One region of the Arthrobacter sp. BPSS-3 genome, then DNA from elsewhere that is predicted to be linked to it. Evidence: predicted binding sites of a transcription regulator. Region 1 holds the regulator's gene; each other region holds the start of a gene.

Region 1 (3,269 bases):
TGGTCACCAACCACGCCATGCTGGCCGTGAGCGCCTTCGAGGGCCTGGCCGTGCTGCCCGAATACGACGTCGTCGTGGTGGACGAGGCGCACGAACTCCAGGACCGGGTCACCGGGGCTGTCTCCGGCCAGCTCTCCGTGGCCATGGTCCACGCCGCCGCCTCGGGCGCCCGCAAGCACACCGGCATCACCGTGGACGCGCTGAACAACGCCGCCGCGAACCTTGAGCTCGCCGTTGCTGGGGTTCCCGGCGGACTGATGCCCAACGGCCTGAACAGCGAACAGCTCGACTGCGTGGACCAGCTCCGGGACGCCTGCCGTGCGGCGCTCTCCGACTCCAAGGGAGACGGCTCCACCACGGCCGACGGCGGCCGGCAGCTGGCGCGCTCCCGGCTGATGGTGATCCTGGAGCTCTGCGAACGCCTGCTCGCGGCCCGCGAGAACCGCGAGGTGGTGTGGTTCTCGCGGCAGAGCACCTTCGACCCGCAGCAGGGCTACTCGCAGCCGGACGATTCGGCGCCCGTGCTGATCAACATCGCCCCGCTCAGCGTGGCCGGGCGGCTGCGGGAGGGCCTGTTCGCGGACCACACCGTGGTGCTGACCTCGGCCACCCTCGCCATCGGCTCGGCCTTCGAACCGGCCGCGGGGGGGCTGGGCCTGGTGGGCCCCGGCGCCCCGAGCTGGACCGGCGTCGACGTCGGGTCGCCGTTCGAATACCCCAAGCAGGGCATCCTCTACGTCGCCAAGCACCTGCCCAAACCGGGCCGGGGGACCGCGCCCGAGGCCCTGGACGAGCTCGAGAAGCTGATCCGCGCCTCCGGCGGCGGCGCGCTCTGCCTCTTCTCCTCCCGGCGCGCCGCGGAGGAGGCCGCCGACGCGCTCCGGCCGCGGCTGGGCCTCAGCATCCTCTGCCAGGGCGAATCCACCATGACCGCGCTGGTCAAGCAGTTCGCGGACGAACCGGACACCTGCCTCTTCGGCACCATGTCCCTGTGGCAGGGCGTTGACGTGCCCGGCAACTCCTGCCGGCTGGTGGTGATCGACCGGATCCCGTTCCCGCGGCCGGACGATCCGCTGATGACGGCCCGCTCCCGGGCCGTGGCGCAGGCCGGGGGCAACGGCTTCATGAGCGTCTCGGCCACGCACGCGGCGATCCGGCTGGCGCAGGGCGCGGGCCGGTTGATCCGGTCGACGTCGGACCGCGGCGTGGTGGCGGTGCTGGACTCACGGCTGTCCACCGAGCGTTACGGCGGCTTCCTCCGGGCCGCGCTGCCGCCGTTCTGGGCCACGACGGACCCGGCGGTGGCCGTGGCGTCGCTGGAGCGGCTCGCGAAAGAAGCCGCGCAGGGGTCGTAGGCCCCCGGGGCAGGGACGTTTTGGCGGGGTTTGGTGGCGCTCAGGCCTCGGCGTCCGGGCGGGGTGGGGGGGCTCAGGTCCGGGCGTTCAGCGCGTTCAGCCGGTCCCTGGCCGGCGGCGTTGCCCGCGCTACAGGGAGCGGAGGACCGAGACGACCTTGCCCATGATGACGGCGTGGTCGCCCAGAATCGGTTCATACTGGGTGTTCTGCGGCAGCAGCCAGGTGTGGCCGTCGCGCTGCCGGAACGTCTTGACCGTGGCTTCGTCATCGAGGAGGGCGGCCACGATGTCGCCGTTGACGGCGTCGTTCTGCCGGCGCACCACCACCCAGTCCCCGTCGCAGATCGCGGCGTCGATCATGGAGTCACCCGCGACCTTGAGCATGAACAGCTCACCGTGGCCCACGAGCTGGCGCGGCAGGGGGAGGACGTCCTCCACCACCTGGTCGGCCAGGATCGGACCACCGGCGGCGATCCGGCCCACAAACGGGACCATAGCCGTGTCCGTGGCGCTGGCCAGTTCCGACACCGCGAGTCCGCCGACGGCCTTCAGCCCGCGGGGCTGTTCGACGCCGGAAATCGGGGTGGACCCCTCGTCCAGGGTGAGCGGCATCAGGACTTCCATGGCGCGGGGACGCTTGGGGTCCCGGCGCAGGTAGCCCAGCTTCTCAAGCTGGGAGAGCTGGTGGGTCACGCTGGAGAGGCTGGCCAGCCCCACCGTGTCCCCGATCTCGCGCATCGACGGCGGATAGCCGTTGTCCGTCACGGACCGCTGGATGGTTTCGAGGATCTTTTTCTGACGGACGGTGAGGCTCTTGGGCGCCCGGGCAGACTGGGCGCCGCGCCGGGTTGCCCTCCCGCCGGTGGCTTGTGCTGCCATGGTCGCCGTGCCTTCCGTTCGTGGTGCGGATCCGTGGCCGGCGGACCGAGAGAAGCGGCCCGATTGCTGCGAATCCTAAAAATGTCAGTGCCTGCCGTTTGACTGCTCTTGATCACCGCTGGCGGGTGTTCGACAGGTTTCAGACTGCAGGTGCGGAGTGCGGGTCCCTCGAGGGACCGGTTCCGTGCTTCAAAAATAGGTCAGCCGCCGGCGTTTTTCAAACATTTGTTCTAGCGAGTCTCGACAGAGTTCGTTCATAGGTGCTAAAAAAAGAACAGCAAGATTCGAAGATGTGTTCGAAGATTGCGAGTGGAGAACCACGGCCGGCTTCGGCTTTGTGTTCGAAGCGAATGATGGTTCAGCCGGTTGGCGGCAGGTACGAGGAGTACGCCGGGCGGCAACGACAAGTCCAGGAGGGCTCAGTTCATGTCAGCAAGAAGCGCTTTCGCCGGTTCGCAGTTTTCCGACGCCGGAAGGCCGGCACTGTATCTCGTGCCGGATACCGCCACGGCCTTCTCCGGGGCGGTAGCTCCGTTCGCGGCCCCGGCCGACGCTTACGCGACCGCCGGGAGCGCGTCAGCTGTACGCCGGGCCCACTCTTCCGCCCAGGCTCCCTTGCGGCTGACCCGGCGGGGACGCTTCGTCTTCTTCGGACTGCCCCTGATCCTGCTCGCGGCCCTGCTGCTGTCCGTGGCCGGCTTCCTGACCGCGCCGGCGAAGGCCGCCGATTCCCCGGCATCGCTGGCGACCACCCCGACGGTCACCGTGACCGTGCAGCCCGGGGAGTCCCTGTGGACCATCGCCGGCACCGTCGACCCGAAACGGGATCCGCGGGACGTGGTCGCCGAGATCGTGCAGCTGAACAATCTCGACGCCGCACCGGTCCTGCCCGGCCAGCAGCTCTTCGTTCCGACCCCCTGAGCTGAATCCCCCGGGACGGAGCGTCCGCCGACCTCGGGATGGCCATTCGCCGTCCGCGGGATGGGCCATCGTTGGTCACGGTTTCGGGCCAGACAGTCCTCTCACTTAAACTGG
Region 2 (3,269 bases), on a different contig from region 1:
CCTCTTCGCCGTGCTCGCACAGCTCGATCACCTTGTCCGCGGCGGCCGTGACGGCCTCGTCGACGCTCTTGCGCCCGTGGGTGGACGCCGTTCCGGCGGCGAAGCCGACGATGAAGGCGCTGACGGCGTCGGCGTGCGGACCCACGGCCTTGACCGATTCGTCGGCGAGCTGCACGAGCTTCTCGTGGTCCACCTCCAGGTCGAGGATCTGCAGGGCCTGGATCAGGCGCGCGCTCCAGTGCCGCAGTGAGCTGTCTTCATCCCGGGGCAAAGTCATGTACTACTCCTCTTCGTCGGTGCTGCATCGGTGCGTCCGTCGCGCGGTGTCCCTCAAGGGGTAGCACCGATCCGGGCGCAAATGAAACGCGACACAGCCCCCGGGCGGGAATGGATGTGCCCCGCGCGGCCGGGCGTAAGCTCATGCCATGGCGAGATTCTTCGATGTCCACCCAGACAACCCGCAGCCGCGTTCCATCACCCAGGTGGTGGAGCTGCTCAAGTCCGGGGGCCTGATCGCCTACCCGACGGACTCCTGCTACGCCCTCGGCGCGCAGCTGGGCAACCGGGAGGCGCTGGACCGGATCCGGGCCATCCGGCACCTGAACGACAAGCACCACTTCACCCTGGTCTGCAAGGACTTCGCGCAGCTGGGTCAATTCGTCCAGATCGACAACGACGTCTTCCGGAGCATCAAGGCGGTGACCCCCGGCAGCTACACCTTCATCCTGCCGGCCACCAAGGAGGTCCCGAAGCGGCTGCTGCACCCGAAGAAGAAAACCGTGGGGGTGCGCATCCCGGACCACACCGTGGTCCAGGCCATCCTGGCGGAGCTGGGCGAACCGCTGCTCTCCAGCACGCTGCTGCTGCCGGACGAGGAGGAGCCGCTGACCCAGGGCTGGGAAATCAAGGAGCGGCTGGACCACGTGGTCGACGCCGTCATCGACTCGGGCGAGTGCGGCGCGGAACCGACCACCGTGATCGACTTCTCCGGCGGCGCCGCCGAGGTGGTCCGCCGCGGCATGGGCGACCCGTCCCGCTTCGAGTAGCCGCACGGGTTCACAGGGTTAGACCCCGGCCCGGCTAGGATCGGGGCATGGCCCGGCTTACCGCACCCGACACCGCTTATCACGCCTCCTGGCTGGAGGCCTTTGCCGAGTTCGACGGCGCGCACCAGGACGGCGGCGGGATAGAGCATCGGCCCGACGCGGACCTGGCGGGATCCGCCGCGTTCGCCGACTTTGTTGACACTCTGCGCCGGGACGCACGACCGGAGACGCCCCGGAAACCCGGCTACGTGCCCTGCACATATCTCTGGATTGTCGAGGGCGATGAATTCGTCGGTTCACTCGCGGTACGCCACCACCTGAACGAGTTCCTCCTCAACGAGGTGGGGCACATCGGCTACAGCGTCCGCCCGTCGGCGCGGCGCCGCGGTCACGCCGCCGGAGCCCTGGCGGAGGCGCTGCCGATCGCCCGCGGCCTGGGAATCGATCGGGCACTCCTGACCTGCGACGAGGACAACGCGGGCTCCCGCGCCACCATCGAAAAGAACGGCGGCGTCTACGAGGACACCCGGAACGGCAAGCGCCGCTACTGGATCGGGACGGCCTAGCCCTTCGCCTGTTCGGCGGTGACGTCGCCGTCGCGTCCGTCGGCCCCGAGGGGACTGCGTCGGCCCAGCAACAGCACCAGGGCGGCGACGAGGATCACCGCCACTCCGCCGGCACCCGCAACGACGCCGGGCGAGCTCCACGGTGAGGGCCCGGCACTGTTCCCCACCGCGTTCCCAACTCCTGTCCCGTTCCCTAGCCCGGGGCCGGCCGGGCCCGCGGGAGCAGAGGCCGATACTACTACCGAAGGGTTTCCCCCGGTCCAGTGTCCGCCCCCGGGTTTACACTTAGATTCGAACATATATTCGAACTAAGGTGTGTTGTGGGCGCAATTATCGGACCCCGCGTGATAGACGCGGGCACTTCCCTCCTCTCCGTGCTGATCTCGCCGGTCCCGGTGGCGGCCGGCTATCCCTCGCCCGCGCAGGACTACTTCGACGGCCGCATCGACCTGAACGAACACCTGATCAAGGACATCACCAGCACCTACGTGGTCCGGGTCTCCGGGGACTCCATGGAGGGCGCCGGGATCAGCGACGGAGACGAACTGATCGTCAACCGGGCGCTGACCCCCGTGGACGGATCCGTCGTCGTCGCGGTCCTGGACGGCGAGCTGACCATCAAGCGGCTACGGATTACCCGCGACGGGGTGGTGCTGCAGGCCGAGAACCCGGCCTACCCGGACATCAGGGTTCCGTCCCTGTCCGAACTCGTGGTCTGGGGCGTCGCCACGCGCTGCCTCCACGTGGTTTAGGGCGCCGTCATGGCCAGGCCCGCCCCGATGCGCCAGCTGCCCCAGATCGCCCATGTGGACGTCAACTGCTTCTACGCCTCCGCCGAGCGCGCCTTCAACCCCGCCCTGGAGGGCCGTCCCGTCGTCGTGCTGTCCAACAACGATGGCTGTGCCGTCACGCGGTCACCCGAGGCGAAGCGGCTTGGGATTCCCCTCGGCGAGCCGTGGTTCAAGCTCGCCCCACGGGCCAGCGAGTGGGGACTGGTGGCGCTGTCCAGCAACTACGAACTCTACGGCGACATCAGCGCCCGGGTGATGGAACTGCTGGGCCGCTTCTCCGCCTGGCTGGAGGTGTACAGCATCGACGAGGCATTCCTGGGGGTGAAGGGCACCCCTGCGGAACTGCTGGCGCTGGGCGGACAGATGAAGACGGCGGTGCGACGCAACGTCGGCGTGCCCGTCTGCGTCGGCATCGCCCCCACCAAGACGCTGGCGAAGCTGGCCAACAAGTGGGCCAAGAACAATCCCGCCTTCGACGGCATCTGCCACTGGGAATCCGTGCCCGCCGCCGCCCGCGAGCGCCTGATGCGGAGCCTGTCGGTGATCGAAATCTGGGGCGTCGCCACCCGGCTGACCAAGCGGCTCAACGCCCTCGGCATCCACTCGATTCTGGACCTGGCCCGCGCGGACCCGGTGATGATCCGCGACCGGTTCTCCGTGGTCATGATGCGCACCGTCCTGGAACTGCAGGGCACCCCATGCATCCCGTTGGAAGAGGAACGCATCGGACGGGACCAACTGATCTTCTCCCGTTCGTTCTCCACCCCGCTGACCTCGGCCGCCGGGTTCCGGCAGGTCCTGAGCGTCTACGGGCAACAGGCCTCCGCCCGGCTAGCCCGGCACGGACTCCAGGCGAAGCTCCTCAC
Region 3 (3,269 bases), on a different contig from region 1:
TTTTGCGATCTCGTCGATGTCGCCGCCCTCCATGCCGAGGGCCAGTCCGGCGTCGCGCACGGCACCCCGGGCGCGGTACCCGTTCTGCATGCTCATCAGGGTCACCCGTTCGGCACCGAACCGGTCGAAGATCTTCCGGTAGACGTTGTGCCGTTCGGCGCTCTCGACGTCGATGTCGATGTCCGGCAGGGTGGCCCGGTCCCGTGAGAGGAAGCGTTCGAAGATCAGGTCGTGCTGCAGCGGGTTCACCTGGCTGACGCCGATCAGGTAGTTGACCAGGCTGGAGGCCCCGGAGCCCCGGGCCGCGGCGCGCACCCCCATGTCCGTGATCATCCGGGACACCTCGGCCACGGTCAGGAAGTAGGAGGCGAACCCGAGGCTGTCGATGATCCGCAGCTCATGCTCCAGCCTGGCCCGCAGCTTCACGGCACTGCTGCCGCTGATGCCGGGAAAGCGGCGGGTGATGCCGGCCTCGCAGCGGGCCGCCAGTTCGGCCAGCGGGTCCCCCTCGATCCCGATCACGGCCGCTTCCGGGACCACCGGCTGCTTCCAGCCCATGTCCGCGGCCGGGTCTATCCGGCAGCGGTCCGCGAGCGCCTCGGTATGCGCCAGCAGGCTCTTGAGGTCGGCCGCGCCGAATCCCGCGGCGTGAATGATTTCCTTGCCCAGCTCCAGCATCTGCGCGGAGCTTTTGAGCCAGGCCTGTCCGTTGGGTTGCAGCAGCGGCTCGCCGGCCAGTTCGGGTAGCGACTTCAGGGTACGGGCGGAGTCCAGCACGTCCGCCGTGGCCGCCCCGTCCTCGGCGACATAGCGCACGGCGTTGCTGAGCACGGCGGGAACGCCGTGTTCGGCGGCCAGCTTGAGCATCCGCACGGCGTGCGCCGTGCTGAGGTGCTCCCCCGGGGCGCTCAGCTGGGAGACCACCTCGGCGGTGACGGTTCCCGCCGGCATGGCGTCGAGCCATTGCTTGAACAGGGTGCGCGGCCGCAGGTAGCGCCGCCCGCCCATGGAGCGGCCGACGTCCGAGTCCGGTCCGATCAGTACCGTCAGCACCGGTTCGAGTGTCTGCGGGTCCAGCGCCCGGGATGCCAGTTCGGCCCGTGTGACCGCAGCGGGGACCGTACCGCCGGCCTTGCCCGTGGTGCGGGCGTGGGCATCGGAGATCAGCCGGCACAGGGCGCGGTATCCAGCCCCGGCGTTTCCCCCGTGGGCCAGGACGACGACGCGGCCGCCCACCTGGGTGCGGAGGTCGCCGTCGTCGTCAAAGACCGCCAGGTCCACCCCCACGATGGGATCCAGCCCCTCGGCCATGCAGGCCTTGAGGTGTTTGATGGTGCCGTAGAGGCCGTCACGGTCGGTGCAGGCGAGCGCCGTCGCCCCGTCGGCTGCGGCCGCCGCGGCCAGTTCCTCCGGCCAGGACACGCCATAGTGGGCGCTGAAGGCGGTGGAGACGTGCAGGTGGGTGAAGCTCATGCCGACGCTGGCCTCCGCTGCCCCGCCAGGGCGTCGTGGAGCCGCAACAGCCGCCAGCGCCCGCTGCGCAGGTGGCGGCTGAGGTCGAGGGTGAGGCTTTGGTCCGGGGCCGAGGCGTCCCGGACCTCGAGCCGCCAGATCTCCGAGTCCACCAGGCCTGGGCCGCTGCCCAGCGGTGCGCGCTGCACTTCAGCCCACCACTCACGCCGTTCGAACCACCGCACCGGCTCGGCGCACAGCTCGTAGCTCCGTCCCGCCCAGACCAGGGACTCGGGCCGGCCCTCCGGGGTGCAGGCCACCTCCACGGATTCGCTGAACATCCCCATGATGCCTCCCGGGCGCAGTGTTTTAGACGAACGGGCTGGACGGCCGCCGGGCAGTTGCGCCGGAAGGTGCAGGTGCCACAGGCGGGAGGCCAGACGGGTTCCCTCTTGAATTATTCGAACATATCTTCGAATAGAACAAGTCTACGACGGGGCCGGGACAAAACCTAGATCAGGGGTGGACGGGGCCAACGTCCGGGGGCAGGATTGGCCTATGAGCTCGCACAACGCACTCCTGAAGCACGTCAGCATCGCCGCCAAGGATTCAACGTTGGTGGCGACCTTCGATATAGACGGCAATATCCCGGCCTCGGGCGCCTATGTGGTGGGGCTGGTCGCGGCGACGCCGGACCATTCGCATCAACGGCGGCTGGAAATCGAATTCCTCAATGGCGAGGCCGTGTCCTTCTTCTGCTTCAGCCATGACGGCACGGAGGAGAACTTCGATATCAAGGGCGTCCAGCATTCCGGGAACACCATCACGGGCAACTTCCCGCTGAGCACGGTACTGGGCCTGCCCAAGGGGCACCTGATGACGGCCTACAGCGACTGCGACGGGCGGGAGTACCAGGCCAACGTCCCCGTGGAGGAATCCCTCTAGCTAGCTGCCGGCCTTGTAGACCTCAAGCTCCAGGCGAATGAAGGCATCGATCATGGCCTTGTAGGTCGCTCCGACGATGTCGGTGTCGATGTCGTTGCGTTCGGCCGTTGCCTTCACGTGTTCCAGGACGCGCTCCACCCGTCCCGGGGCGCGGACCTCGGCGCTGTCGGCCTTGAGCGTCCCGGCGATCCGGATCAACCGCTCCCGGCGTCCGATCAGCGCGACGATCTGCTCGTCAACCTCGTCCACGGCCACCCGCACGGCTGCGAGCTGGTCCTTATCGGCCTGGGCTGCTTTGTCCTCTGCGTGATTTGTCGACATCTGCATGACAGTATCGAACGATGCAACCACGAGTCGACTTCATCTCCCTTGGCGTCCGCAGCGTGGAAGCCTCCCGCCGGTTCTATGTGACGGGCCTGGGTTGGCCCGTCCACCGCGAAGTCCCCGGGGAAGTGCTCTTCCTGCAGATCAACCACGGGCTCATCCTCTCGCTCTGGGACGCGGGCCAGATGCGGGCCGAAGCCGGGACGGACTCCCCCGCCGGAATCCCTCCCATCACCCTGAGCCACAACGTCCACAGCGCCGATGCGGTGGACAGGGTCCTGGGCGAGGCTGCGGCCGCCGGGGCCACCATCGTCGCGCCGCCCAAAACACAGCCGTGGGGCGGCTACACCGGCTACTTCGCGGACCCGGACGGCTTCCGCTGGGAGGTCGCGTTCAACCCGACCTGGACCGTGGACGCGGCCGGCCGGGTCACGGTCTAACCCCGCATCAGGCCTGGAACAGGCTGCCGACCGGTTCGATCAGTTCCGGGGAATCGTTGCGGACGTTCCCGACGGCGGTGCCGACAGCGTCGATCTGCCAGCCCTCGG

What was found. The regulator LexA, encoded in region 1, represses DNA repair genes until DNA is damaged. The targets are predictions, from matches to a motif close to TCGAACANNTGTTCGA.
Region 2: ACFVY3_RS07225 (LexA family protein) is a predicted target of LexA. The motif match lies at 1,904-1,919, and genes of this name have one in related genera.
Region 3: ACFVY3_RS04940 (DUF6504 family protein) is a predicted target of LexA. The motif match lies at 1,914-1,929, and genes of this name have one in related genera.

Annotation. Positions count from the first base shown of each region.
Region 1 covers NZ_JBIMMV010000004.1:330,728-333,996, forward strand. Annotated here, with positions in the region: gene ACFVY3_RS08995 (ATP-dependent DNA helicase) at 1-1,355, shown strand, start outside; gene lexA (transcriptional repressor LexA) at 1,485-2,234, opposite strand; gene ACFVY3_RS09005 (LysM peptidoglycan-binding domain-containing protein) at 2,850-3,155, shown strand.
Region 2 covers NZ_JBIMMV010000003.1:306,474-309,742, reverse strand. Annotated here, with positions in the region: gene ACFVY3_RS07245 (DUF6457 domain-containing protein) at 1-277, opposite strand, end outside; gene ACFVY3_RS07240 (L-threonylcarbamoyladenylate synthase) at 426-1,046, shown strand; gene ACFVY3_RS07235 (GNAT family N-acetyltransferase) at 1,094-1,612, shown strand; gene ACFVY3_RS07230 (hypothetical protein) at 1,609-1,779, opposite strand; gene ACFVY3_RS07225 (LexA family protein) at 1,933-2,364, shown strand; gene ACFVY3_RS07220 (Y-family DNA polymerase) at 2,374-3,269, shown strand, end outside.
Region 3 covers NZ_JBIMMV010000002.1:402,219-405,487, reverse strand. Annotated here, with positions in the region: gene ACFVY3_RS04945 (DNA polymerase III subunit alpha) at 1-1,473, opposite strand, end outside; gene ACFVY3_RS04940 (DUF6504 family protein) at 1,470-1,799, opposite strand; gene ACFVY3_RS04935 (hypothetical protein) at 2,011-2,397, shown strand; gene ACFVY3_RS04930 (chorismate mutase) at 2,398-2,724, opposite strand; gene ACFVY3_RS04925 (VOC family protein) at 2,739-3,161, shown strand; gene ACFVY3_RS04920 (SOS response-associated peptidase) at 3,169-3,269, opposite strand, start outside.